Regions from separate parts of the Streptomyces sp. NPDC048636 genome, predicted to be linked through region 3. Evidence: riboswitches for the same ligand, from Rfam matches in the RefSeq annotation. Region 3 holds a riboswitch; each other region holds the start of a gene.
The links. A riboswitch is a leader RNA that binds a small molecule or an ion and turns the genes downstream of it on or off. The one in region 3 is predicted to bind cyclic di-AMP.

Region 1 (9,560 bases), on a different contig from region 3:
CCCGCCGTGGGAACGGCAGCGGCAACGGAAGGGCCCGCCGCCGGACCGTCTCCTCCCGCCCCAAGCGCTCCGCGCTCCTCACCGTCGCCGTCCCGTCCGTCTGCGCCCTCGGCGTCAGCGCGGTGGCCGCCGCCTCCGTCGGGATGAGCAACGACAAGAGTGACGGTGCGACCACCCAGGCCGCCCCCGACGCCGCGCCGCCCGTCAAGGCCGCCGCCGTCAACAGCAAGCTGGACACCCAGCTCGCCGAAGTCCGCGAGGGCGCCGACGACTTCCGCGACCGCGCCAGCCGCACCCAGGAGCGCATCGACCTCAAGGAGCGCCAGGCCGCCGAGAAGAAGCGCAAGGCCCAGGAGGCCGCGCGCAAGGAGGCGCTGCGCCCCAAGTTCGCGCTCCCCGTCACCCAACACGGTCTGAGCGCCACCTTCGGTCAGGCGGGTATCAACTGGATGTCCGTGCACACCGGTATCGACTTCCCGGTCAGCTACGGCACCCCCGTCATGGCCGCGACCGACGGCACCGTGCGCACCCAGTGGAACGACGCCTACGGAAACATGGTCATAGTGACCGGTCCGGACGGTACGGAGACCTGGTACTGCCACCTCAGCAGCGCCAAGGTCCGCTCCGGGTCCGTCAAGGCGGGCGACACCATCGCCTTCTCCGGGAACTCGGGCAACTCCACCGGCCCGCATCTGCACTTCGAGGTGCACCCCGGGGGCGGGGAGGCCATCGACCCGCTGCCCTGGCTGCGCGGCCACGGCCTCGACCCGTCGTAACCGGAACCGGAGCCGGTCGCAGATCCGGAACCGGGTCCGGACTCGTACTCGAGCCCGGACCCGGCCCCTTCACAACTTCTCGACCGGCGCGTACCGCAGCAGCAGCCGCTTCGGCTTCTCGTCACCGAAGTCGATCGTGGCCTCCGCGTTGTCCCCGCTGCCCTTCACCGCCACAACGGTGCCGAGCCCGAAGGTGTCATGGGTGACCCGGTCGCCCACGGCCAGCGAAACCGCGGGCCGTTCCTTCGCCCGCCGGGTGGCGAAACCGCTCGCCCCCGCCCGCGACCGCGACGATCCGCCACCGGAGAGCCCGGAGAACCCGCCGCCGCCCGCGATGGCGCCCATGGACGCCGACGGGGTGGCCGGACCGGTCCGGCGCCACCGCACATACTGGTCCGGGATCTCCTCCAGGAAGCGGGACGGCGGGTTGTACGCGGGCTGTCCCCATGCGCTCCGCATCGTGGAGCGCGTCAGATACAGCCGCTCACGCGCCCGTGTGATCCCCACATAGGCGAGCCGCCGCTCCTCCTCCAGCTCCTTGGTCTGGCCGAGCGCCCGCATATGCGGGAAGACGCCGTCCTCCAGACCGCTGAGGAAGACGACCGGGAACTCGAGCCCCTTGGCCGTGTGCAGCGTCATCAGCGTGATGACCCCGCTGCCGTCCTCATCCTCGTCCGGGATCTGGTCGGAGTCGGCGACCAGCGCGACCTGCTCCAGGAAGTCCGCGAGTGTGCCGGGATTCTCCTCGCCCCGGTCCTGCTCGAACTCCAGGGCCACGGCGGCCAGCTCCTGGAGGTTCTCGATCCGGGTCTCGTCCTGCGGGTCCGTGGACGCCTGGAGCTCGGCGAGATAGCCGGTGCGCTCGAGCACCGCCTCCAGCACCGTGGCCGGGCCCGCGCCCGACTCCACGATCGTCCGCAACTCCTCCATCAGCGTGTTGAACCGCTTCACCGCGTTCGCCGAGCGGGCCGCCATGCCGTACGCCTCGTCGACCCGGCGCAGCGCCTGCGGGAAGGTGATCTTCTCGCGGAGCGCCAGCGCGTCGATCATCGCTTCGGCGCGATCGCCGATACCGCGCTTGGGCACGTTCAGGATGCGGCGCAGCGGGACGGTGTCCTCGGGGTTGGCCAGCACCCGCAGATAGGCGAGGACGTCCCGGACCTCCTTGCGCTCGTAGAAGCGCACTCCGCCGACGACCTTGTAGGGCAGCCCGACCCGGATGAAGACTTCCTCGAAGACACGGGACTGGGCGTTGGTGCGGTAGAAGACGGCGACATCACCGGCCTTGGCGTCGCCCGCGTCCGTCAGCCGGTCGATCTCGTCGGCGACGAACTGGGCCTCGTCGTGCTCGGTGTCGGCGACATAGCCGGTGATGGTCGCCCCGGCCCCGGCCTCGGTCCACAGGTTCTTCGGGCGGCGGTTCTCATTGCGCTCGATCACCGCGTTGGCCGCGCTGAGGATGGTCTGTGTGGAGCGGTAGTTCTGCTCGAGCAGGATGGTCCGCGCCTGCGGGTAGTCCTCCTCGAACTGGAGGATGTTACGGATGGTGGCGCCGCGGAAGGCGTAGATGGACTGGTCGGCGTCGCCCACCACACACAGCTCACCGGCCGCGGTCTCCTCGGTGTCCGTGCCCACCAGCTCGCGCACCAGGGTGTACTGCGCGTGGTTGGTGTCCTGGTACTCGTCGACCAGCACATGGCGGAACCGGCGGCGGTAGTGCTCGGCGACATCGGGGAACGCCTGGAGCAGATTGACCGTGGTCATGATGATGTCGTCGAAGTCCAGCGCGTTGGCCTCGCGCAGCCTCGACTGGTACATCGCGTACGCCTCGGCGAGGGTCTTCTCCAAGCCGTCCGACGCCTGCCCGGCGAAGGTCTCCTCGTCGATCAGCTCGTTCTTCAGGTTGGAGACCTTGGCGCTGAACGACTTGGGCGGGAACCGCTTGGGGTCCAGGTCGAGATCACGGCAGACCAGCGCCATCAGCCGCTTGGAGTCGGCCGCGTCATAGATCGAGAACGATGAGGTGAAGCCCAGCTTCTTGGACTCGCGGCGCAGGATCCGGACACAGGCGCTGTGGAAGGTGGAGACCCACATGGCATGGGCCCGCGGGCCCACCAGCTCCTCCACCCGCTCCTTCATCTCGCCCGCCGCCTTGTTGGTGAAGGTGATGGCGAGGATCTGGCCGGGGTGCACTCCGCGCGCGCCGAGCAGATACGCGATGCGGTGGGTGAGCACCCGGGTCTTGCCGGAACCGGCGCCCGCGACGATCAGCAGGGGGGTGCCGGTGTGCTCGACCGCGGCCCTCTGCTGCTCGTTCAGCCCCTCGAGCAGGGCGGCCGGATCCACGGGGGGCCGCGCCGCGCCGTCCCGGTAATACGCCTCCCGGGGCACGCTCGGCACCGGCTCGTCGTGCGCACCGCTGAAGAGGTGGTGCGGTACGTCCTCGCCACCGCCGGAGCCATGGTGCTCGGGGACCTCATGGCCCTCGTGGTCCTCGGGCGGCGGGTGCTCCTCGCCCGAGGGCCCGAGGTCCGCCAGGAAGCTGTCGTCAAAGAGGCTGCTCATCGCTGACCGAGTCTAGGCCGCGCCACTGACAGCCCACGTACGAACATCACGAAACGGTTTCGGGCAAATCACCCACCAGCCTTCACAGGAGCCCCACGAGTTGGCTACCGTCCTGCGTCAGGCAGTCCGGACACCCGTCGGCGAACAGCGTCGGCACGGGCGGCCGCCGCCGAGTCCGGTCCCGCCCCACGGCAGCCGGAGCCGGGGACCCACACGTTCCACCGGGGTGAATCGGCCCGGGAGACGGCACCTCGTGTGCCGCCCGGACGGGCCGTAGGGCAGCCTTCCGTCCGCCCGAACCCGACAGCTAACCCGGTAGGCGGTCCACGGAAGGAGTCGCCTCCCTTGGCGTCGCACCGCAAACCGCGGGCCCGGATACCGGCCGCCGGTCAGAGCCGGCGGACCGCCGTCGGGCTCACCACGGCCGCCCTGGCCTCGGCCACCCTGCTCTCCCAGACGGCGAACGCCGCGCCGGGCGATCCCAAGCCCGCCACCCAGTCGATCGAAGAGGTCAAGAAGAAGGTCGACAGCCTGTACCACCAGGCGGAGAGCGCCACCCAGGGCTACAACGCCGCCAAGGAGCGGACCGAGACCCAGCGCGCCAAGGTCGACAAGCTGCTGGACACGGTCGCCAAGCGCACCGAGAAGCTCAATGAGGCCCGGCGGACCCTCGGCTCCCTGGCCGCCGCCCAGTACCGCAGCGGCGGTATGGCCAGCAGCACCGCCGCCATGCTCTTCTCCTCCGATCCGCAGGACGTCTTCGACCAGTCACACCTGATGGACCGGCTCTCCGGCCACCAGAAGAAGGCCGTCGAGGAGTTCCGGACGCAGCGGACGGAGGCGGCCAGGGAGCGCGGCTCCGCCACCAAGAGCCTCGCCTCGCTGACCTCCTCGCAGCAGACCCTCAAGGCGAAGAAGAAGTCCGTCCAGAGCAAGCTCTCCGAGGCCCGGCGGCTGCTGTCGAATCTGACCGCCAAGGAGAAGGCACGTCTCGCGGCGCTCGAGAAGAAGAAGCAGGAGGAGGCCCGGCGCAAGGCCGCCGAGCTGGCCGAGAAGCAGCGCAAGGCGGAGGCCGAGCGTCAGCGGCAGCAGGACGGGAACGACGGCTCCGGCTCGTCCACCCCGTCCAGCCCCGCGCCCTCCAACAGCACCAAGGCGGCGAAGGCCATCGCCTTCGCGCAGGCCCAGGTCGGCAAGCCGTACGTCTGGGGTGCCACCGGCCCCAACTCCTTCGACTGCTCGGGACTCACCCAGGCCGCCTGGAAGTCCGCCGGGGTCTCCCTGCCGCGCACCACCTGGGACCAGGTGAAGGTCGGGACGCGGGTATCGACCTCCGATCTCGAACCGGGCGATCTGGTCTTCTTCTACGACGACATCAGCCATGTCGGGCTCTACATCGGCGACGGGATGATGATCCACGCGCCGAAGCCGGGTGACGCGGTGAAGAAGGCGCCGATCACCGAGATGCCGGTCTATGGCAGCGTCCGCCCCGCCTGACCCGGCGAAGCCGGATCAGGCGGGGCGCCGCCGACGCGAGGCCGGGGGCCGCCAACGGCCCCCGGCCGACCCCGTGTCGCCGTGCCGGACCGCGACCGGTGACAGCGGTACCCGAGGCCGTCGCAGAAGACCGCGCCCCCGCCCCGGCCGGAGCCGGGGCGGGGGCGCGGTGGGGGGGTGACGGTTTACGTGCCGGGCTTGCGGCCGTAGACGTAGACGTCGTCGCCGTTCTTCAGCAGGCTCCAGTACTTCTTCGCGTCGGACTTGTTCATGTTGACGCAGCCGTGGGAGCCGGGCGGGGACCACACACTGCCCGCGATCGAGTGGAACGCCTGACCGCCGTCGAAGAACTGGCTGTACGGCATGGCCACGTTGTAGATCGTCGACCAGTGGTCGATGTTCCGCCAGTAGATCTTCTTCAGACCGGTCCTGGTCTCGTAGCCGTTACGCCCGGTGCGCACCGGCACCGGTCCGTAGACCAGCCGGGAGCCGTCCTGCACCCAGCTCAGCTGGCGGGTGAGGTCGACACAGGCGATCCGGCCCTTGTTGGTGGGGCACTTGCCCGCCGCGTTGGGGTTGTGGCCCGCCGCCTTCTGCGCGTTCTTCAGGCTCATCACACCCCAGGTGACGGGCCCGGCGTAGCCGATGGTCGGGCTGATGCCGTGGTTGATCTGGAACTTCTGGATCGCCAGACAGTCGGTGCGCGACTGCCGCCCGTCCACCGGGCGGCCGAGGTACTTCTCGACCTTCTTCTGGTACGGCCCGGTGTCCGTCGTACACGACGAAGCGGCCTGGGCCGGAGTGGCGAGGGCGACCGCGAGCGGCATCACCATGCCCGCGAGGCCCAGCGTGACTCCCGCACGCCGGATCCGCCTGGACCCCAACCCCCTGAAAAACCCAGGGCCCTTGTTCTCCTTGAGACCTCTGTTGGCCTCCACAACCCCCATTGCCCGCTCCCTCCGGCCGTCTTGTGCTCTTAAGACAGCTCGCGAGTGCAAACGGTTGCCCGCGAATTGATGTGCGTATCAAGCCGTTATCGAACAGGGGGCACGGTGCAGGGAAAGGATCAGGTCCACAGCACGGCGATGAAGATGTTCACCGTGGTGAGTGCACCCACCGCGCCGAACGCGGCCGACTCCACCTTCTCCTCGTCCCGTTTCACATAGACCAGACACAGGATCACGATCAACAGCGCCAGCTTGATCCCGATCTTGATGTTGTTCACGGCACCGCCGTCGGCCTGGTTCAGCCCGACCAGCGCCACACCGGTCACCAGCATGGTCAGGGCCCCGTGCAGCATTCCGGGGGTCATCCGCGCGGCGCCCGCACTCATCTGCTTCATCTGGGAGAGAAAACCGCCCAGCAGCGCGGCGATACCGACGATGTGCAGACCGACAAAGGCGTTGATGAGTACGTCCATACGCACGGACATTAGCGCCGCGCATAGCACCGCCTTTCACTCGGGTGGGCCCTGATCACGGCTTCGGTCAAGGCCACCACGCAGTGCCACTCACCCCGCGCGCACCGTGATCAGTCAGCGGCACAGGAACGATGAAATCCGTCCATTCCCGCGCATCACCCGGCACCGCCCCCGTTCCCCGGCCTAGCTTCCCCTCCAGATGGCGGTCCGCCCCCCGTCAGCGAGGGTCCCCGCCTCATGGGTGGGCCGCCATCTGCCCGAACGACCAGCCCCCGAACCATCAGCCAGTCCCCGAACGACCAGTCCCGAACCGTCAGTCCCCGAACCATCAGCTCAGCGAGGAAGGTGTACCGCCGCCGTGGCGTCGCACAGGAAGTCGCGCAGCGGGCCCAAGCGCTCGCTCGTCAGCAGCACCGCCCGGACGGCCGCGCTCCTCGCCCTCACCGGCGCCGCCTCCGCGACCGCCCTCGAGGGCACCGGGCACGCCGATCCCCACCTCACCACCGCTCAGGTGAAGGCCAGGGTCGACCAGTACCGGCTGGAGGCCGAGGAGGCCGCCGAGAAGTACAACGGCGCCCGGGAGAAGGCCGACCGGGCCCGGCGCGTGCTGGGCGACCTCCAGGACGAGGCCGCCCGCAGAACCGCCCGGCTGAACACCGCGCGCAACGCCCTGGGCGCGTACGCCACCGCCCAGTACCGTGCCGGGACCATCGCCCCCACCCTCCAGCTCGCCCTGTCCTCCTCCCCCGACCAGTACCTCCAGCGGGCCTCGCTCGCCGAGCGCGCGGCCGGGCGCCGGGCCGCGACGGTCACCGGGATCGTCCGCCAGGAGAAGGCGCTGCGCCGCGTACGCGGCACGGCGGCGAACCGGCTGGCCGAGTTACGCGCCTCGCAGGAGGCGCTCTCCCGCCATAAACAGGCCGTCGAGAAGAAGCTCGCCGCCGCCGACCGGCTCCTCGACCGGCTGACCGCCGAGCAGCGCCGCCGCCTGGCGGACCGGGAACGGCCCGCCGACCGGACCACCACCGGCTCCAGCGCCGCCACGACGGCCCCCGCCGCCACCGGCCGGGCCGCCCGCGCCATCGCCTTCGCGCATGGAGCCCTCGGCAAGCCGTACGTCTGGGGCGCCACCGGCCCCCACGGCTACGACTGCTCCGGGCTCACCCAGGCCGCCTGGCGCGCCGCCGGGGTCTCCCTGCCGCGCACCACCTACACCCAGATCAACGCGGGCCGCCGGGTCAGCCGCTCCCAACTGGCCCCCGGCGACCTCGTCTTCTTCTACTCGGGCATCAGCCACGTCGGGATCTACATCGGTGACGGCCGCATGATCCACGCCCCCCATCCCGGCGCCCCGGTCCGGGTGGCCCCGATCGACCAGATGCCCTTCGCGGGTGCGAGCCGCCCGGCGTAACGGAACGCGGCGTAAGGGAACCCCGCGTACGAGAACCCGGCGCAGGGCGCGTGGAACCCGCCGGGCCGCCGCCAGGCGGCGTGGAGCACCGACAGTCCGACGGCGACCGGCAGAACCGCCCCGGGCCGGACCCCGGCGTGGACGAGCACGATGCCGGTCACCAGGACCGCGAGGAATGCGGCGAGATCGGATCGCCGAGGAACGCTGTTCACTAGGATTGCCCTTTCCTGTCACGCCTCGTACGAGGCTGACTCCACTCTGGAACGGACCGGGCCCGTTGCGGGAGTCGGCACAGTTGCCGATCGTCCGCAACACCCGAAGGGGACGGGACATGGGGAGCCTTGAGCCTCTCGGCGGCGATCTGCCGGACGGGGCACTCGAGTTGGCGGCGGAGCTGCGACGGCTGTTCACCGGACTGGACGTGAGCGTGCGCCGGTACGCCGCGCGCCGCCATCGGGACGCCGGTTCGATATCCCGCTTCCTCAACGGAACCCGCATCCCCGCCTGGGAGTTCATCGCGGACCTGCTCACCGATGTGGCCGAGCACCGGGGCGGCGCGGCGACCCCCGAGACCATGGAGCACCTGCGCGGCCTGCACCGGCGCGCGCTGGCCGCCAGCGGATCCCCGCAGCACCGTGTGGAGCTGCTGGAGCAGCGGTTGGCGGAGGCCGACCGGATGGCCCGGCGGTCCGCCGTCCGCGAGCAGGCCCTGGAGAACGCGTTGCTGGACGCGCAACACCGCGCGGCGGATCTGGAGACCCGGTTCCGCCAGTTACAGGCCGCCGCCGACGACCGCGACTGGGCCCGCGCGGACGCCGAGGCCGCGCTGCGCGCCTACGAGGACCCGCTCGCCGCGCTGCGCAAGGAGCGGGACCAGCTCAAGGACCAGGTGGAGGTGTTGAGCGAGGAGCTGAAGGAGGCGCACACCCGCCGGATACGGGCCGAGCAGCGCTGCAACGACCTGGAGCGGCAGCTCGTCACGGCGGAGGAGGAGGCCCGCGCCGAGGCCGCGCGCGAGGCGCAGCAGGAGGAACAGGCGCAGACGGCCCTCACCGAAGCGCTGGAAGATGAGCTGCGGCGGCTCCGCCGCCAGATGGAGGGTCTGGAGGACCAACTCGAGGAGCAGACCGAGGACTGGGCCCCGGTGCCGGCGTACCCGAGCCGCCCGAACCGGCCCGGCACGGTGACGGCGGGCGGGCTGGACCGCCGCTACGCGTTCGAGAACTTCGCCGTCGAGCCCGCCAACCGCTTCGCCCACGATCTCGCCGTGGCCGTGGCCGAGGTGCCCGCCCAGAACTACAACCCCCTCTTCCTCCACGGTGACCACGGGCTGGGCAAGACCCATCTGCTGCACGCCATCGGCCACTACACGCGCAGCCTCTATCCGCGCACCCGGCCGCTGTACCTCGACGCCTCTCGGCCGGACGGGACGCTCGACCTCCCCGAGATGGACATGCTGCTGCTCGACGACATCCAGACGCTGGACGGAGGTCTCGAGCCCGGTTCCGTACGGCGTCAGTGGCTGAAGCACCTCCTGGAATCCCTGCTGGCCGCCGAGAAACAGGTGGTCCTCGCCTCCTCCCGCCCGCTGCGGTCGTTGCGGCTGGATCCGGATCTGCGTGACCTGCTGGCGGGCGCGCTGCCCGTCGGCATGGGCGTGCCCGACCTCGAGACCCGCCTCGCGGTGCTCCGTACGAAGGCGGAGCGGGAGCGGCTCGACGTCCCTCCGGACGTCATGGAGCTGATCGCCACCGCCGCCGGCCGGAATATCCGGGAGCTGGAAGGCGCCCTGGTCAGGGTGACCGCCTTCGCCAATCTCAACCGGACCCCGGTGGAGCTCACCCTCGCCCGGATCGTGCTCGACGAGAAGGCCCGTGGTCTGGGGGCGGAG
Region 2 (9,560 bases), on a different contig from region 3:
GTTCGTGGGGTCGGCCCCGGCGATGTTGGTGCAGGTCGTCTCGTGGGTGACCTCTCCGGTGCCGATCGAGATCGGACCGAGGACCGAGGTCGTCTTGCAGTCGTTGGACTGCTTGGTCACCTCGCCCGACTTGCTGATGTTGACGCAGTTGGTCCGCTGCGTGACGTCGGAACCGCTCAGGTTGACGGTGACGGGACCGATGACGGAATGGGTCCGGCAGCGATTGCTCTGCTCGGAGACGCCGGACTCGGCGTAGTTGACACAATTGGTCTCGGTCGTGACGTCCGACGTCACCAGTTCGACTCCGCCGATGACGGAACTTGTGTCGCAGCGGTTCTTCTGACTGCCTCCGCCATTGGGGGCGGCCTGGCGAGCGGCGCTGTTGTCGGCAGCGTCGGCTCCCCCCGCGCCGCCGATGAGCAGCACACCCATGGCCGCTACAAGAAGCGCCGTCCTCTTGCGCATGTGCATAAAGAACCTCCAAGTGGATTCTTGGCTGATCTCAGCGAGCATCTGACGAACGACGGCGGTCGCTGAAAGCCTTTTACGTGGAAACGGCCCTGGAAGCGGAACTTCCAGGGCCGCAGGTCCCAACGGGGGGAAGTTTCACGGTGTTCCGGCTGGATGCGGGAACACCGTGAGCTGGTCAAGCGACTCAGCGACGCACTCAGTCCTCGTCGACGGCGATGTTGGTGCAGTTGCTGCCGATGTTCACGTCACCGACCGGCGCGAGGCCGGCGACCGGGGCGATGGTGCCGGTCGCGGTGTCACACTCGTTGCTCTGGAAGACGTTGCCGGAGCTGTTGGTGAAGTTGATGCAGTCGGCGCCGACGTTGATGTCGCCGGTCGGGGCGGCCCCACCGACCGTGGCGATGGTGCCGGTCGCGGTGTCGCAGTGGTTCAGCTGGGCAACGAAGCCGTCGCCGCCGTTGTGGGCGAGGGCGCTGCCAGCACCGCCGATGACCAGGGCACCAGCAGCAGCGGTCAGGAGAATTGCCTTCTTGCCGATGTTCACTTAATTCCTCCGTCTGGGTTGCGCCGCGAATTCACGGACGTCTGACTCAACGAAGCTCATCAGTTAAGGCTTCGGTTCACCACTCAGCTTCACCCGTCCGGCAGAACGCGACTTCTCTGACGCGTGTTCTCCGCGATTCCCGCAATCGATACCGGAAGAAGTGGCATTTGGAGCAGTAAGGAGGCAGTAAGGGGCCTGGCGCTTCCGGGAGCGCTTCCGACAAAACTGAGGGGGCTGGAAGAGGCGGTCCGGAGGGGGTCCGTCCGGATCACCGCCGCCGTCCGGACCGCGTACCGGACCGCGTACCGACGGATCGGCCAACGGGGCCCACGGCGCGGCGGCCGGACCGGGTGAGTGATACATCCGGGTTCGTCGGCGCAGAACTATGTGAGGCACAGTCACATCGGCAGCTTCGCCGAACCGCAGCGCGGCCCGTGTTCACGCCGCTACGCTAAGTGCGCGAAGCAGTCGCCCGGGGGGCGCGGCGCATCAAGGCCGGGAGGCGGGAGGACGGACATGGGGCACTCACGAGGGGGCGGGACCCCCGCCGAGCTGATGGACGGGCTGCTCGCCCGCGCGGAGAACGGGTTCGAGATCGGTGAAGCGGTGCTGACCCGGGCGCGCGGCGCCCTGATGCACCAGTCCGAGCTGCGGTCCTGCCGCCAGTGCAACGACCCGTCCGGTGCGCTGGGCTACAGCACGTACCGCCATGTCTTCCTGCTCCCCGACGGCAGCAGCCTGCTGCTGTGGGAGCTGGAGCACAGCACCGGCCCGGAGGACGGCCGCCACCACGAGCTCTATGGCGACGAGGACGCCCTCGCGTTAGCCGAGCGGCGGGTGTACGAGCGGGTCGGCGGTGCCCGGTGGGAGGAGCTGGACGGCTTACCGCTCTGGCTGCCGGAGCAGTTGCTGCACCAGGCCACCGAGCCGGTGGAGTCGCCCCGCACCTATGTGGCCGACAATTCGGCCGATCACGCCCGCCGGGTGCTGCGCCGCGCCGAGAACCCCGACCGGCCGGGCGAGGAGACCGAGCGTCTGCTGGAGGCCGCGTTCGCGCATGACATCGCGCTGGCCCCCAAGCCGCGCCGCCGCTCCGGTGGGCCCGACACCACCTGGTGCCGCTTCTACGAGCACGCCTTCCTGCTGGCCGGTGGGGACGAGATCGTGCTGTGGGAGCTGGAGCACAATCTGACCCACGACGGCCGGCTGGTGTGCGAGGTCTATCTCGACGAGGTCTCCGCCGAGCTGGCGGCGGACCGCCACGCGCGGGCGCTCGGCGTCGACCTCTGACGTCCGCCGCGCCCCCGGCGCCCCCCGGCGCCTTCCGCGTCCACGGACGCCGTAGAGGCCCGTCCAGGCGCCCGTAGTCCGCCGTGCCACCCCGCCCCACCCACATGGGCGCCACCGATTCGCCTGGTGGCCCGTCAGCCGGAAGCCTGGGGTGACGGGCGGCGGCCGCGAGGACCGGCGCGCTCCGGCTGCGGACCAGGGAAAGCGGGAGAGACCGGTGCGGGTGCGAGGGAACGGGGCTCGTACGAGCGCCCGTACGGAGCGGGGTGCGAGCTGGCCGCGCCGTGCCCGGACCCGTACGCGCAGCCGCCCCCGGACCCGTCTCCATATGCTTGTCGACACCAGCGCCCCGAGCGCGCCCGCCGGGGCCACGGCGGGCGGCGGCCCGGCCGACGAGTCGCTCATTGGCGGGTCGGGCCGGCGGCTGGCGCGCTGGATCCCCGGACTCCTGATCGTCGGCGGCATCATCTTCGACCTCAGCTCCCCCGCCAACTACACGGCGGGCCCCTTCCTCGCCGCCGCCCCGCTCGTCGCCGCTCCGCTGCTCAACCTGTGGGCGACCGCCACCACGGCGGTCTTCGCCCTCGCCGCGGCGGTCACGCTGGCCGAGTTCCACGGTGTGAAGGACCCCAGTCAGGCCCTGTCCGAGATCATCACCGTCGCGACCGTCACCCTGCTCGCGCTCCTCATCAACCGGCTGGTACGCCGCAGCGACCGGCGGCTGGCCTCGGCGCGCGGTGTGGCCGAGGCGGCCCAGCGGGCCGTTCTGCCCGTACCGCCCGCCCGGCTGGCCGGGCTGGATGTCGCGGCGCGCTATGTGGCGGCGGAGAAGTACGCCGCGATCGGCGGTGACCTGTACGCGGTGCAGGACACCCCGCACGGCGTACGCCTGGTCGTCGGCGATGTGCGCGGCAAGGGGCTCCAGGCCGTGGAGACGGTGGCGATCCTCATCGGCTCGTTCCGGGAGGCGGCGGAGCAGGAGACGACGCTGGAGGGGCTGGCGGGGCGGCTGGAGCGGGCGTTGCAGCGGGAGGGTGCGCGGCGGGTCGACCTCGAGGGGTTCGAGGGGTTCACCACGGCCGTACTGGCCGAGATCCCGCGCGGTGATACGACCCTGCGGGTGATCAACCGCGGCCATCCGCCGCCGCTGCTGCTGGAGGGGGGCGGCGAGGGCGGCCGGGCGGACCGGGACGGCTGCACGGTGCGCCGGGTGGACCCCGAGGCGTCGGCGCTGCCGTTGGGGATGGGGGAACTGGGCGGCTGGCCGGACCGGGTGACGGAGCTGGCCTTCGCCGAGGGCGCCACCCTGCTGCTCTTCACCGACGGGGTCACCGAGGCGCGCGACCGGGAGGGCGCGTTCTACGACCCGGAGGACCGGTTGCGCGGTCACTGCTTCGGCGGTCCGGGGGAGCTGCTGGACGCGCTGGTGACCGATGTCGAGCTGCATACGGGTGGCGGGACGTCCGACGATATGGCGCTGCTCGCGCTCCGCCGCCGGTCCGCGGGGCCGGGCCGGGGGAACGGCAACGGCGACGCCGAAGGGAACGGCAACGGCGACGGTGAGGGACTCGTGAAGGGATCCGGCCACGGTCCGTAGCCGACCATGCCCTCTACGCATAACGATTGATGCACGATCAGCGGTTCCAGGGTTTTGCCAACCCTTTCCCGTGGTGGTAACTCGCCCCTGTATGTCCGTACTTGGCCGCTAAGTTCATGCCAATGCTGCGCTGATTCCTCAGAACAGCTTGGAATCACACAGCGCTCTCTATTAACGTTCGATAACGCAGCGCGGTCGTCACAACCGTCGCAAGGGCGGCACCGTGCGCCGTCGCCGAATCCCGTCACGCACAGCGGCAGTAGCAACACCGCACCACAGCAGCACCAAGGGAACCGGGGAACCACCACCTTGGGGTGAATCGGGTCGAACCTGACCCGTAGGAGACCTTCCTGCTCCGAACCCGTCAGCTAACCCGGTAGGCGAGAGGGAAGGAAAGGAGTGCGCCCCAGTGGCGTCCAACAGGTCTCTCCTGGACGAGGCTCCATACCGCGCATCGGGCGGCGGTCCCGGCACGGCCACCGCCTTCGGCCCCGGTTTCGACGCCACCAGTGGAGGCATACGGGCCGGTGGCGGAATCGGCACCGAGCCCGACGCTGACATCGCCGCTGAGGGGGACCACGGGGCGTACGCGGCGGACGCCGCCGACGGTCCGGCGGGCCCCGGGCCCGACAGCGAGACCTGGGAGGAATGGAATCCCACCGAGGAGTCCATCTCCGTACGCGGCCGGCACCGCGTGGCCAAGCAGCGCGGCGGGACCATGGCGCGCAGTGGCGCCGTCCTCGGCGTCGGTGTCATCGCGGCGGTCGGCGCGGGCGGGATGGCGAGCGCCAAGGACCGTCCGGCGGCGCCCATATCGATGCCCGACCTCTCCCATGTCGCCGACGAGGTCAAGGACCGCCTCCCGGACGCCGATGAGCTCCCCGGCATCGGCTCGATGGTCTCCGACGGCGGCTCCGCGACGACGGCCAACGCCGCCCCCCTCTCCCGGGCCGGGCTGACCACGCAGGACGAGGCGAGCGGCACCACCGACGCCGGTGAGGCGCTGCGCGCCCGGATCCTCCAGCAGGCCGAGAGCCAGCAGAACGCGGCCGACGAGGACGAGCGGACCGCCGCGGCCAAGGCCGCCGCCCAGAAGGCCGAGAACAAGGCCGCCGACGAGGCGGCCGACCGTAAGGCCGAAGCCGCGGCCGCGAAGAAGGCGGCCGAGCGGAAGGCCAAGGAGGCCGCCGAGCGCAAGGCCGAGGCCGAGCGCCGCGCCAAGCTGGCCACCGCGTACACCCTCCCCGTCGCCTCGTACACGCTGACCGCGGGGTTCGGCCAGGCCGGTGACATGTGGTCCGCCGACCACACCGGCCAGGACTTCGCCGCCCCGACCGGCACCCCCGTCAAGGCGGTGCACGGCGGCACCATCACCCAGGCGGGCTGGGCCGGTTCATACGGCTACCGCATCGTGCTCAAGCTCGATGACGGCACCGAGGTCTGGTACTGCCACCTGTCGTCCATGGTGGCCACCTCGGGCAAGGTGACCACCGGCGATGTGATCGGCCGCGTCGGCGCCACCGGCAATGTCACCGGCCCGCACCTCCACCTCGAGGTACGTCCCGGCGGCGGTTCCCCGATCGACCCGATGCCCTGGCTGCGCGAGCACGGCCAGAACCCCTGATACCTCCCCGATCTCCCTGACCCCCGATACTCCGGCGGCTCTGGCGCTCTCTCCCCCCTTGACGCCAGGGCCGCCGGTTTTCTGCGCGGAGGCGCGGGAGCCGCGGACAGTGCGGGAGCCGCGTACGGTGCGGGAGCCGCGGACGGCGCGGAGGGCGCGGGAGCCCGTTCCCCGGAACAAGGTCATCCGCGGGGGCGTTGAAGCAACCCATGGCTGACAACAGGCAGAAGATCGGCGACCTTTCCGTCTCCCCCCTCTCCCTCGGCGGGAACGTCTTCGGCTGGACCGCGGACGAGACCGAGTCCTTCACGGTGCTCGACGCCTACGCCGCCGCGGGCGGCAACTTCATCGACACGGCCGACGTCTACTCGGCCTGGGCGCCCGGCAATCAGGGCGGTGAGTCCGAGACCGTCCTGGGCAACTGGTTCGCCTCCCGCGGCAACCGCTCGGACATCGTCCTCGCCACCAAGGTCGGCGCCGGCTCCCCGGAGCGCCGCGGGCTCTCCCCGGCCGCCATCAGGTCCGGCATCGAGGACTCCCTGCGGCGGCTGCGCACCGACTACATCGACCTCTACTACACCCACTATGACGACGAGTCGGTGTCGGTGGAGGAGATCGCCACCACCCTGGACGCACTGGTCCGGGAGGGCAAGGTCCGCGAGATCGGGGCCTCCAACATCAGCGCCGAACGGCTCGACGCCTTCCTGACCTTCTCCACCCGGGAGGGGCTGGCCCGCTACGCCGCCCTCCAGCCCCACTACAACCTCGTCTCCCGTGCCACCTTCGAAGGCGGGCTGGCCGACGTGGCCACTCGCCACGGTGTGGCGACTGTCCCCTATTACGCGCTCGCCGCCGGCTTCCTCACCGGCAAGTACCGCCCCGGCACCGCGGTCGAGAGCCCCCGCTCCTCAAGTGCGGCCAGGCACCTGGAGACAGCGCGCGGGCGGAAAGTCCTCGCCGCCCTCGACGAGATCGCCGCGCACCACGGCGTCGAGCACGCCACAGTCGCCCTGGCCTGGCTCACCGCCCAGCCCACGGTGGCCGCCCCGATCGCCAGCGCCCGCAACCTCGCCCAGCTCCCGCCCCTCCTGGCGGCGGCGGACCTCAGCCTGACCCAGCGGGACCTGGACCTGCTGACGAGGGCCTCGGCCTGAGCCGAACGCGGCGGGCGAAACCCCCTCCGCCCGCCGCGGTCGACACATCGACCCCTACGAACGCCGATCGGCGAGGGCCCAGGAGGCAAGCGCGACCCCACCGGCGACCGCGAACACCGACGGCCAGGCCCCGACCTTCCTGGCGAGGGGATGCGACCCGGCGAACGCGGCGATGTACATCCCGCTCAGCGCGGCTGCCGTCCCGTTCCCGGCCTTCTCCCGCCACCCCCGGGCAGCCACCGCCCCGGCGGCGGCCAGCGCCACGCCGCCCAGGGGCCGCTTCTTGGTCCACCGGGCCACCCCGTACCCCCCGACCAACCCACCCGCGGCCACCACACCCGCCGGAACACCAGCCATCCCGATACCTCCACTTAAAGGGTCTCCTTCACCGACCCTACGTATGAGGCACTCTTCAACGGGCCCTGTCCAAGGGACAGGGGGCCAGGTGGCTCCTCAGCTCAGCTGATCCCGACGTACAGCCGCGACGAAGTTCCCCCAGGCGCGGAGCGAGAACCCGAGCATGGGCCCACCCCGGTCCTTCGAGTCCCGCACGGCGGTCGTGCCCGTCCGGAAGGTGACCTCGACGCATTCAGTGTTCCCGGGGCCGCTGTATGAGGATGTGAACCAGGCGCCATCTCTCTCGGATATACAGGGCTCGCGCATCAGATCTCCTCACGGACGCGTTCGATGAGTGCGGAGGACGAGGCCATGTCCAGCGCCTGGGCGCGAAGGTAGTCGAACGCGAGCCGGTAGCGCTCCAGTTCCTCATCCTTCTCCATGAAGAGCGAGCCGACATGGATGTCGACGTACACGACGTCCAGCGAGGGCTCGGCGCCGCCGAGGATCACAAAGCTGCCCATGGCGGCGGAGTGCGCGCCCTTGGCGAAGGGCAGCACCTGGAGTGTGATGTCTGGCGACTCGTTGGCGCGCAGCAAGTGCTCCAGTTGCTCCCTCATCACCTCACGTGAACCGATCCCGCGCCGGATCACCGACTCGTCGAGGATGGCCCACAGATGGGGCGGCTTCGGCCGATTCAGAATCTCTTGCCGCTTCATGCGGAGGTCAACAAGGCGCTCGATCTCCTCCGCGGACAACCGCATCTCGGACGCGTGCTGCATCGCTTCCGTGTAGCCGCGCGTCTGCAGAAGCCCCGGCACATAGAGACAGGCGAAGTGATCCTCGCGGACGGCCTCGTCCTCAAGAGTGAACAGCAGGTTCATGCTCTCCGGAAGGGAATCCGCGAAGGAGTTCCACCAGCCTTGCTGCTTCGCGTCCTTGGCGAGGGCCACAACGGCGCTGCGCTCGGCCTCACTCGCCCCGTACTCGCAGCAGAGCGCGTCCACGATGGGCCACCGCACGGGCCCCTCCTGAGTCTCGTACCGGCTGACGGTCGCCTTCGAGACGCCGACGAGCCGACCGGCCTCCTCCAGCGTCATCCCCTTGCGGGCCCGGAACTTGCGCATCATGACGCCGAGCTGGCGTCGGCGAGTAGTGGCCCGCGCTGGCATGGCGGCTACCTCTTCCTGTGGGGCTGGCGGCGAAGGACGAGGCCAGCTGCAACAAGGCTAGGACCGGGCGAAGTTGGCGAAGTACCGAATCACCCGTTCGAGATTCCGTGAGAAGTTACATGGCGAGACTTCTCGCTGCCATACTCGCAGTAGTGAGGCTACGCAGTGCAGTCGTACGGACACGGCTGGGCGCAGTACTGTCGTAGCGCCCAAGGGAGTGTGGCCATGTACCGCTACTCAGTCATCGAGTCCCCACCACGCCGATGCGTCCTCCCCTTGATAGCCGACGCTCCGCAACTGGCGGGCCTCCGCCGGGCCGTCAGAGCCGAGCTCGCCGTCTGGGGCATGTCGGCGCTGGCCGACGAGGCGGAGCTGATCACTGCGGAGCTGGCGTCGAACGTGATCAACCACGTCGGCCAGGGTTCCGCGGCCACCCTCGTCCTCGACGCCGGCTCGGATCAGCTCCGCGTGGAGGTGCACGACAAGAGCGACAAGGTGCCTCAGCGCCTCAACCCGACGTGCGACGAAGAGTCCGGCCGCGGCCTGCAACTCCTATCCGCCCTGTCCCCCTCATGGGGCACGATCCGCACAGCGGCCGGCAAAGCGGTCTGGTGCGAGCTACCGCTGACCCCGGACGAAACCCGCCGCCGCATCCAGCGCGCGACGACCGTGATGGAGAACTATGGCCTTGCGGTCGGCAGCCCGACCGCAAGGCTCACCCATCGCCCGGTTCTGGAAGAGTCGGCGACCAGCCTGATCCTGGACCTGCTCCACTGGCTCACAGCACACGACCTCGACCCCGACGACATCCTCGACCGGGCCCAGATCCACTTTGAGGCTGGGGCACAGGTGGCCTAGGTATGAAAGCCGCGGGGCCGACGGAGCATGCTTACCCTGCTGCCTTCCGGATCTCGGTGCGAAGGGCGGTGGGGGTGCGCCACGATTCGCCGGGTCGGCCCCTGTGGCACATGCGATGACAGTTGGAGCACAGGAGGGCGAGGTCGTCCAGCTTGGTTTCGCGCGGCCCGGATAGGTGGAGGGGCAGCAGGTGGTGCACTTCTATGTAGCCTTCGCCGATCGCTCCGTAGAAGCGGCCGAAGTGGAAGTCGCAGACTTCGCACGTCAACGGTCGGCCAAGGCTTCGCACGCTGTCGATCTTGCGCTGCCGCAGCTTGGGATCCCGCTCACGCGAGATTGTCCAGCGCGCGAGGAGGCGGCCTTCGACGCCGGTGACACCGTCCTCGGCAATCTCGTCCGGCTGCTCGGGTATCCGCTGGAGTTCGCCAGAGCGGATGCCGGTTGCGATTGCCCTGGCTGCGTTGGCCATTCTCGAAGGCTGGGAGACGAAGTTGGCGATCACCTCCCGGTCCAG
Region 3 (9,560 bases):
CGAGCCGCCGGGCCCGGGCCCATTCGGCGGTCCGTGCGCGATCGGGCCGGAGGTGGCGCAGCCGGTAGACGAGTTCGGCGTCGAGCAGTACCTCGTCCGCCCATCGCCGCGGCAGCGGCGGTACGGGTTCGGCCAGCCATCCGGCGAGCCGTGCGTCGGCGAGCCGAAGGAACCTTTCGCCGAGGGGGGTGAGCCGGGCGTGCGCGAGGAGCGTACGCAGCCCCCGGGCGGTCTGCGCACGGCGCAGGGCGAACTCGAACGCGGCGGTGTCCCGGGCCGGTCCGGCGTCGGCGCGATGCCACCGGTCCTGCCAGAACCCGGTGACGCCCAGGAAGGCGTACACACCGTGGAAGAGCCCGCGCAGCGGTCTGGGGTCCAGCCGCCAGGGCGCGTAGTGGACCTCCTCAAGACCCCCTTCGATCAAGGGCACCAGATCCATCAGGGCGCTGAGCTTGATGTGCTGGGCTTCGTGCACCAGCGACGCGGCCAGGGCGAGCGGATCCGACGGCCGGCCGAGCAGAACGCATCCATGCGCTTCCGGGGACGAGGCGCTAAACAGGTCGGGGTGGGCGGTGTACTCCACCGGGACCAGCGATCCCAGGCATGCGGCGATCCCGCCCGGGTCCACCTGAGCCTGTTGGGCGACCAGCCGCCAGGCGCCGTCGAAACACGTCCGCCAGTGGTGCCACTCGTCGTCGCCGAGTCTTCGCGGCGGGGTGATGCGGAGGAAATTGCGATAGGGGTCGACATCGTCGAGAAAGGGGGCGCTCATATGCCCGTGGTGTTCGCCGTGCAATCGCCGGAGGCCATACCAGCCCGGCGCATTCCCGGCGCGGTCGAATGGCAGCGGGACCGTATGCGGTCCGGCGGTGAGCGCGGTCTCCCCGTGCGGGGTACGGAAGACCTCGGCGGTTTCCGCCGTCCGGTCCGGAAGGCGGACGAATCCGAGGGCGGGCAGCATCACCCCGCCCTCGCGCACCGCCACCGCGATACGGAAGTCGATCCCCGCGAGAAGTGCGGCCGAGGCCGCCATGGCGTACAGATAACCGGTTTCGGTCCACAGCGGCGTGGTCACCGCTTCCCGGCCACGCAGCCTGCGCAGACAGCGGTTGAGCCAGGCACCCGCCTGGGGGTGCAGCAGTATGCGCTCCACGGCGGCCGGGGCCGCTCGCTCCGCCCGGATGAGGAGCCGCCACGGCTCCCGGACCTCGGGGAGCGGGCCCGGTAACGCGGGGTGGTCGGAGGCGATGCCGACCAGGGCGCGCAGCAGGAGCATGGTCCGGCTGCGCTGCCCGGATCGCAGCTCGGCCACCGACGACGCATCACCCGAACCCCGTCCCAACGCGGTGAAGCACCGCTCCGAAAGGCGGTGAAAGGAACGCTCAGCCGTCATGGCCACCTTGTTCCGGGAAGCGAGGGATGCGGCACTATTCCGGGATTCCTTCGCTTACACAATTCTGTCCGGAAGTGGCGGCGGTCACGAAGGTCGGCGGAAATTGGACCGTGTCGAGCAGCCGCTGGGTCACCGAAGAGAGCCCGTCGCCCCGGTCAAGGTCTTCGAGGGTCGCTCCCGAAAGGTCCAGCAACTCCGTCTCGACCCCGGTCGCGGCTCGCTCCATGACACCGTCCCCCTCCGGACGCTACACACCGGCTCACGTGAGGCACCCCTCATGGTGACCTACCCATTTTGATTGCGAAAGGGTGAACACAGCCAGTCGGCGCCTGGCTTGTCAAGATTTTCGGACACCTCTACGCGAGGTGACATCGGTCCGGCATGCCGCTGTCAGATGTCAGGTGCCCGCTCCGGAACGGACCGCTTCGACATCGAAGACCCCTCCGCAGACACGGAAGGAGTGCGCTGCGGTCTTCATGGCGCGGAAGGAGTCCGGCGGATAGGCCAGGATGCTCGTGGCGGACTTCCGGCACGGGGTGTCGGTCACGCCCTCGTTGAGGGTGTGCAGAACGGCGGACGCGCTGCCGCCCGGAGGCAGCGGGACGGTGGAGTGCGAGGGGCCGCGCCGGGTGGCGGGGGCGCCTATCCGGGTGCCGTCGGCGTCGAGCAGGGACACCCCCGGGAAACCGGTGAGAGTGCAGGCCGCGGTCGAGGTGTTGGTGAGGACCAGCGGCAGATACACATTGCCCGCGGCCACGTCCTTGCGGCCCACCGTCAGCTTCAGCCGCTCGGTGGAGCAGATGCCACGTACGGACGGGGCGAGGGCCGCGGACGGGGCGAGGGCCGCGTCCGCGGCGCGGGCGGCGTCCGGGCCGCCGGAGCGCGTCCAGGCCCCCTCCCCCGGGTCGGTGCCGCAGCCGGTGGCCGTGGCCAGCGCGCCGACGAGAAGCGCGGATAAGACCAGCGGCCGGGAGCGGGCCGGTGCCGTACGCCGTGCTGTCGTGCCGTGCCGTTGCCCCATGGTGAGCGACCTCCCCAGGTCAGCCAGGTGAGCGGGGCACCGGCCGCGAGGGCGGGTGCCCCGATGCTTCCCGTCCATCCCCCTTGGCTCACCCTTCCCCGCTTTGCCGCCCTTATGTCACCCGGTGCATTGGCCGCATTCCGCTAGCAATGACACATACAGCACAGCACGCCATTATCGGTCGAATCCAAAATTAGTGATGCAGGTCACAGAGAATGACGCCAACTGATCGATTTCCAGGCCGAGATCATCGAGCGGCAGTGGATTCCTTTGCGCCGTAACGTTTCTGACGGGCAATGAGCAGCAAGCACTCTCGCTCTCCGGAGGAGACCCGGCGCGCAGAGTGACACCGGACGAGCGGCCCGGAGCCCGGCGCCTTGATCAAGATCCCGAGACCTTGTCGTAATCAAAACGATGCGCTTACTGTGCGGCTCTCGTCGCATTCCATGCGGCGGGCCTCCTCCGCCGGAGCGCCGAGTCCTGCCGTCGGCCGAGGGGTGACACGACGACCTGTCACGGCAGGAGCGGGGGAACCAGGTAGGCGCCGTACCGCGTGGACCGCGCGATACGGCTTGGGGTGAAGACGCACCACGGGACCATGGCCCCGTACGTGTGCGGCCGGGCAACTCCAGCCCGAACCCGACAGCTCACCTCGCAGGCGTAGGAGAGGAAGAGCTCAATGGCTGCACGCGGACGTCACCGCCGGCCTAAGCCTCGTCGCGTCTCCCGCGCCCACCTCGCGATCACCGCGGGCGGCGCCGGAGTGGCACTGCCGCTCATCGGCGTCGGCCAGGCAAGCGCCGCCTCCGTCGACACCTGGGACAAGGTGGCGGAGTGCGAGTCCGGCAACGACTGGAGCATCAACACCGGCAACGGCTACTACGGCGGTCTCCAGTTCTCCCAGAGCACCTGGCAGGGGTACGGCGGCGGTTCCTACGCCGCCCGCGCCGACCTGGCCACCAAGGGGGAGCAGATAAAGGTCGCCGAGAAGGTGCTCGCGAGCCAGGGCCCCACCGCCTGGCCCGTCTGCTCGGTGAAGGCCGGGCTGACCCGTGGCGGACCCGCCCCGGACGTCTCGACCGGCTCCGGCGGCTCAGGTGCGCAGACCCCGAAGGCGACGCCCGAGCCCACACCGAAGGCCACCCCCGAGGCGGCCCCGAAGTCCACTCCCCGGAAGTCCGCTCCCAAGGCCAGCACCAAGGCCGTTCCGCAGTCGGACTCGTACACCGTGGCCGGGGGTGACACCCTGTCCCGGATCGCCGGTGCCGAGCATGTCGACGGCGGATGGGAGGCGCTCTACGACGCCAACCGCCGGACCGTCGGCGACGATCCGAATCTGATCCTTCCCGGCCAGCGGCTCACCCTCGACACCCAGGGCGGAGAGCACCGGGCCGCGCAGGCCAAACCCCAGCCGCAGCAGAAGCAGCAGTCCCCGCAGAAGCAGCGCACCGACGCCAAGAAGGCGACCGGTTCCGACTCCGCCGCCCGTTCCTCCTTCACCACGCCGGTCGCCAGCACCCAGCTGGGCACCGCCTACGGGGTGGCCGGCAGCAGCTGGTCGAGCGGCCACCACACCGGCGCCGACTTCCCCGTACCCGTGGGCACCACGGTGCGTGCGGTGGGCCCGGCCGAGGTGGTCGCGGCGGGCTGGGGCGGGTCGTACGGCTACCAGGTCGTGCTGCGCCACTCCGACGGGATGTACAGCCAGTACGCGCATATGTCGGCGCTGTCCGTCCAGGTCGGCCAGGCGGTCAAGGGCGGCCAGCAGATAGGCAGCTCCGGTTCGACCGGCAACAGCACGGGACCGCATGTGCACTTCGAGGTGCGCACCGGTCCCGACTACGGCTCGGACGTCAATCCGCTGAGCTATCTGCGTGCCAAGGGCGTCTCCATCTGAGCGGGGCCCCGCCCCTGATGGCCCGAGAAACCGAAGTGGCTGCCCGGACGGCACCCCGTCCGGGCAGCCCCGCGCGTCCGCACGGCACCCTCATGCCGCGGCGGACGCCTCCGCTCCCCGCGGTCCTCGTCGCGGCGTTTCCCGTCGCGACCCGGCCTACATCGTCAGATGTGCCTTGGTGTGGGTGAGTTCCTCGATGTCTCCGCCCGCCTTGCCGATCAGCCGGTGGGCGAGGTTGCTCAGTGCCCTCGCCGCCGCGATCTCCTCGCCGACCCTCGGCTGTGCCGGGTCGTCGGGGTTGCGGCTGGCGCGGCCCTGGGCCAGCATCTCCGTGCCGTCGTGCATTCTCAGCCTGACCACCGCTTCGGTCAGGGGGCCGACCTCACGGAATTCCATCTGTATGTCGCATCCCACGATCGTCTCCATCGCGATCACCTCCTGCCTCACCTTCCAGGATGCGCCTCCCCCGGCTCTCCGGTCGACCCGGACAGCAACTCCACCACCTCGGCGTCCCCGGTCTGGGAGAAGTCCTGGTACCACTCCCCGACCGCCGAGAACTCTGGCGGCGAGGACAGACACACCACCTCGTCCGCGTCCTCGCGCAGCGCCACCACCGCGTCCGGCGGCGCGACCGGCACGGCCAGGACGACCCGGGCCGCCCCCTGGGCGCGCGCGACCCGGCACGCGGCACGGGCGGTGGCGCCGGTCGCGATCCCGTCGTCCGCGATGATCACCGTTCGGCCCTCGACCGGGACGCGCGGCCGTCCCCGGCGGAACCGCCGCGCCTGCCGGACCAGCTCCGCCTGCTCGGTCCGCTCGACCTCCCGGAGGTCCTCCTCGTCGGCCCGGCTCATCCGCACGATCGCCTGGTGCACCACCCGCACCCCGCCCTCGCCGATGGCGCCGAAGCCCAGCTCCCGGTGGTAGGGGACGCCGAGCTTACGGACGATGATCACGTCCAGCGGGGCCCGCAGGGTGCGGGCGACCTCGAAGGCCACCGGCACCCCGCCCCGGGGCAGCCCCAGGACCACGGGCTTCTCCTCGCGCAGCGGCCGCAGCGCCTCGGCGAGGCGCCGTCCGGCGTCCACGCGGTCGGTGAAGATCATCGCTCACCCCCGGCACACGGGCTCTCCTTCGAATCAAGCGGACAATGCCCCGCGCCGCAAACGGGCGGACCGGACCGGGACCGGATCCGCGCGCCGCCGCCGTACCGGAGGCACCCTGGAGACATGAGGAACACGACGCATCCGGTCGACTCCGGGTACCCCGTCTTCGTCGAACCCTTCGACGAGGACAGCCGCTACCGGCGGGTGCGGCTGCGGGGCCTCGGCTGTGAACCTCTCGAACGGGAGGAATTCGAGCCGACGGTCCGCAGGGCCTTCCCGGACATCGACTTCGGCGACCCCGAGCAGGTCCACTGGGCCGACCGGCCCGGACAGTGGCCGGCCTGGCACCCGGGCGAGGCATGACCGTCCTGGTCGGCACCTCGGGCTGGCAGTACAAGGACTGGCGGGGCGATCTCTATCCGGCCGACTGCCCGCAGCGGCTGTGGCTGGAGGAGTACGCCCGCGCCTTCGCCACGGTGGAGAGCAACAACGCCTTCTACCGGCTGCCCGGCCACGACCAGTTCGCCACCTGGCGGGAGCGCACCCCCGACGGTTTTGTGATGGCGCTCAAGGCCAGCCGCTACCTGACCCACATCAAGCGGCTGCGCGACCCCCAGGAGCCGGTGGAGCGGCTGATGGCGCACGCCCGGGGCCTCGGCGACCGGCTCGGCCCCGTACTGCTCCAGCTGCCGCCCACCCTGCGCGCCGATCCCGCGCTGCTGGACACCTGTCTGCGCTGCTTCCCCGCCGGGACCCGGGTGGCGGTCGAACCGCGCCACACCTCCTGGTGGACCGATGAGGTGCGCGGGGTACTGGAGCGGCGCGGCGCGGCACTGTGCTGGGCGGACGCCGGATCGCGCCCGGCCGCCCCGCTGTGGCGCACCGCCGGGTGGGGCTATCTGCGCTTCCACGGGGGCCGCGCCCATCCGGCCCCGCACTACGGCGCCCAGGCGCTGGCCACCTGGGCGCGGCGGGTGGACGAGACCTGGCCGGGCGGCGCCGAGGTGTACGCGTTCTTCAACAACGACACCGGCGGGGCGGCGGTGCACGACGCCGTCGCGTTCGCCCGGTCGCTGTCCCGGCTGGGCCGGGAGGTCAGCCGTACGCCCGCCCGGCTGCCGGTGGGATAGCCGGGCTCACTCCTTGACGGCGCCGCCGAGCATCCCCTCGATGAAGCGGCGCTGGAGCGCCACATAGACGACGACCACCGGCAGGGCGATGAGCACCGAGGCGGCCGCCAGCAGGGCCGCGTCGGAGCTGTGCTGGCCCTGGAAGAAGGCGAGCCCCAGTGGCACGGTGCGGTGGGCCTCGTCGCTGACCATCACCAGTGCCATCAGGAACTCGTTCCAGGTCCACATGAAGGTGATGACCACCATGGTGGAGATCGCGGGGCGGCCCATGGGCACCAGTACCCGCCACAGGGTGGTCCAGGTGTCCGCGCCGTCGATCCGGGCCGCCTCGATCACGGCCCGGGCGCTGCCCCGGAAGTAGGTGCGCATCCAGAACACACCGAAGGCCAGGGACTGCGCGGTCTGCGGCAGGATCAACGCCCAGTAGGTGTCGGTGAGTCCGGCCCAGCGCAGATCGAAGTAGAGCGGGACGACCAGGGCCTCCTGGGGCAGGGTGAGCCCGACGACGAAGAGGTAGAACAGCACGGTGGAGCCGGGGAAGCGCATCACGCCGAAGGCGTACGCGGCCAGCACGGCCAGCACCGTCGTGGCCGCCACCACCACAGCGGTGACCAGGACCGAGTTGCCGAGGTAGGTGCCGAAGTGGCCACGGCTCCAGGCGTCGGTGAAGTTGCTCCAGTGCAGTCCGTCGTCGGGCAGCGAGAACCCGGTGTCCAGGGAGTCCTGCGCACCGAAGGCGGTGGACAGGATGCCGATCACCGGGGTGAGCGCGATGACGGCGAACAGGGTCAGGATGCCGTAGGTGACGCCGCGTTCCAGTCGTGTGGTCATGACCGCCGCCCTTCGACGAGCCGGGAGACCGTGACGGTCAGGACGAAGATCAGCACGGTGAGGGCCACCCCGACGGCGGCGGCCGAGCCGACCTGGTTGGTCTCGAAGGCCCGGTGGTAGACCTCGTAGGCGGGTACGGAGGTGGCGTTCCCCGGGCCGCCGCTGGTGGTGATGTAGATCAGGTCGAAGTTGCGCAGCCCCGCGATGATGGTCAGGGTCAGCGCCACCGCGATCTGCGGCCGGAGACCGGGCAGGGTCACGCTGAGGAACTCCCGCACCGGCCCGGCACCGTCCATCCGCGCCGCCTCGTACAGTTCGCGCGGGATCCGCTGGGCCCCGGCGAGGAAGAGGATCATGCACAGCCCGGTGCCGACCCAGGTGCCGACCACACCGACGGCGGGCAGCGCCCAGGTGTAGTCGCCGAGCCAGGGGCGGGCCAGCGAGCCGAGGCCGACCGCCCGGAGGGTGTCGTTGAGCAGCCCGTCCGGGGCGAGGATGGAACGCCAGGCCACGCCGACCACGATCAGCGCCAGCACCTGGGGCAGGAACAGCACGGTGCGGAAGAAGGTCATCCCGCGCACCCGGACCCGGGACATCACCGCGGCCAGCAGCAGTCCGATGGCCACCGGCAGCGCCGAGTAGAAGAGGAGCAGCAGCAGCGCGTGGGCGAACGGGGCGCGCAGTGCGGGATCGCCGAACAGATCGCGGTAGTTGTCGAACCCGGCCGGGGCGGCGACGCCCAGCCCGTCCCAGTGCACGAAGGACAGCCACACCGACTGGCCGAAGGGGTAGAGCAGGAAGACGGCGTACACCACGAGGGCGGGCAGGATGTAGAGATAGCCGATGGCGCGCGGTTCACCGGGCGCCCGCCGCCGGTAACCACTCCTCGGTGTGGTGCCGGGGGCCTTCATTTGGTGCCCGCCGGGTCCGGCTCGGCCGCGTGGCGTTCCCGCTGTTTCGCCAGGAAGGTGCCGTAGTCCTCCTGGAGTGTGGTGGCCAGCTTCCCGGGTGAGGTCTTGCCGCTGACGACGCCCTGGAGGGCGGCCGAGAGGGTGTCGTAGAAGGTGGGCGTGGAGTAGTCCAGGTACGGCACGAGGCCGTCGGCGGCGCTGAGCCGCTTCCAGCCGTCGATCATCTGGCCGTCGACGGTGTCCGGCGCCACGTCGGCGGCGGCCTTGCCGGGTACGGCGGGCAGCACCCCGTGGCGGGTCATGACGTCGGCCGCGTGGGCGTCGGTGATGAAGTCCAGGTAGGCGGCGGCCACTTCGGGGTGGCGGGAGCGGGAGGTGATGGACCAGGCGAGGCCCTGGCCACCGGTGGTGACGGGGTCGCCGCCGGCCTTCGCGGGCGGTGGTGGCATCAGACCCAGTGTGTCGCCCATGGTCTTCTTCAGATCGGCCAGCTGCCAGGTGCCGGTGAGCAGATAGGCGCCGTCGCCGGAGGCGAACTTCTTGGCCGCGTCGTCGTAGCCGAGGCCGTTGGCGCCCTTGGGCAGATAGCCGCGGTCCATCCAGTCGGTGAGGGTGGCCGCGGCGTCCTTGGTGGCGGCGTTGTCGAAGCCGCCGCCGCGGCCGAGGACGGTGTCCCGGGTGCCGCTGGCGTCGAACTGGTCCTGGAGCACACCGAAGGTGTGGATGGCCGGGTACTTGTCCAGGTTGCCGAACTGGACCGGCAGTTCACCGCGGTCCTTGAGGGTCGCCAGGCCGTCGGTGAAGTCCCGCCAGGTCTTCGGAGGCTCGAGTCCCGCCTTCTTCAGCAGGTCCTTGTTGTAGTAGAGCCCGATGTACTCACCGGTCTGGGAGATGCCGTACAGCCGGCCGGTGCCGAAGTCGGTGCCGTCGGCGGAGACCCGGTTGAGGTTGAGCAGGGTGGTGGGGTAGCGGGTGTTCCAGTCGTAGATCCCGGCGTAGTTGTCGAGCGGCGAGAGCAGTCCGGCCCGGACGAAGGAGACCATGTCGGGATAGCCCTGGTTGGCCTGGATGACATCCGGCGGGTTGTTGCCGGACACGGCCAGTTTGAGCGTGGTCTTCAGATCGGTGAAGCTGCGCGCCACCCGCTTGATCCGCACATTGGGGTACTTCCGCTCGAACTCCTCGTTGAGTTGCGTCAGTTCGCCGTTGGTGCCGCCGCGGATCTCCTGGTCCCAGACGGTCAGCGTGACCTTCCCGGCCTTCGCCGGATC

Region 1: linked by a shared signal. The riboswitch ahead of AB0C66_RS11230 (NlpC/P60 family protein) and the one ahead of AB0C66_RS31015 (transglycosylase family protein) in region 3 are both predicted to bind cyclic di-AMP.
Region 2: linked by a shared signal. The riboswitch ahead of AB0C66_RS20190 (M23 family metallopeptidase) and the one ahead of AB0C66_RS31015 (transglycosylase family protein) in region 3 are both predicted to bind cyclic di-AMP.

The regions. Positions count from the first base shown of each region.
Region 1 is NZ_JBEZHR010000003.1:142,197-151,756, forward strand. It holds gene AB0C66_RS11220 (M23 family metallopeptidase) at 1-776, shown strand, start outside; gene pcrA (DNA helicase PcrA) at 846-3,341, opposite strand; cyclic di-AMP (ydaO/yuaA leader) riboswitch at 3,514-3,679, shown strand; gene AB0C66_RS11230 (NlpC/P60 family protein) at 3,687-4,838, shown strand; gene AB0C66_RS11235 (L,D-transpeptidase) at 5,024-5,671, opposite strand; gene AB0C66_RS11240 (hypothetical protein) at 5,905-6,258, opposite strand; gene AB0C66_RS11245 (C40 family peptidase) at 6,617-7,669, shown strand; gene AB0C66_RS11250 (DnaA/Hda family protein) at 8,001-9,560, shown strand, end outside.
Region 2 is NZ_JBEZHR010000007.1:26,384-35,943, reverse strand. It holds gene AB0C66_RS20210 (hypothetical protein) at 1-465, opposite strand, end outside; gene AB0C66_RS20205 (hypothetical protein) at 668-1,015, opposite strand; gene AB0C66_RS20200 (DUF6227 family protein) at 1,532-2,305, shown strand; gene AB0C66_RS20195 (PP2C family protein-serine/threonine phosphatase) at 2,634-3,902, shown strand; cyclic di-AMP (ydaO/yuaA leader) riboswitch at 4,125-4,300, shown strand; gene AB0C66_RS20190 (M23 family metallopeptidase) at 4,312-5,526, shown strand; gene AB0C66_RS20185 (aldo/keto reductase) at 5,736-6,680, shown strand; gene AB0C66_RS20180 (hypothetical protein) at 6,735-7,037, opposite strand; gene AB0C66_RS20175 (DUF397 domain-containing protein) at 7,134-7,343, opposite strand; gene AB0C66_RS20170 (helix-turn-helix transcriptional regulator) at 7,343-8,188, opposite strand; gene AB0C66_RS20165 (ATP-binding protein) at 8,414-9,046, shown strand; gene AB0C66_RS20160 (HNH endonuclease) at 9,078-9,560, opposite strand, start outside.
Region 3 is NZ_JBEZHR010000016.1:66,165-75,724, reverse strand. It holds gene AB0C66_RS31025 (HEXXH motif domain-containing protein) at 1-1,312, opposite strand, end outside; gene AB0C66_RS31020 (DUF4232 domain-containing protein) at 1,791-2,414, opposite strand; cyclic di-AMP (ydaO/yuaA leader) riboswitch at 2,911-3,088, shown strand; gene AB0C66_RS31015 (transglycosylase family protein) at 3,094-4,311, shown strand; gene AB0C66_RS31010 (DUF1876 domain-containing protein) at 4,468-4,737, opposite strand; partial or broken gene AB0C66_RS31005 (phosphoribosyltransferase family protein) at 4,797-5,417, opposite strand; gene AB0C66_RS31000 (hypothetical protein) at 5,541-5,780, shown strand; gene AB0C66_RS30995 (DUF72 domain-containing protein) at 5,777-6,547, shown strand; gene AB0C66_RS30990 (carbohydrate ABC transporter permease) at 6,554-7,378, opposite strand; gene AB0C66_RS30985 (sugar ABC transporter permease) at 7,375-8,289, opposite strand; gene AB0C66_RS30980 (extracellular solute-binding protein) at 8,286-9,560, opposite strand, start outside.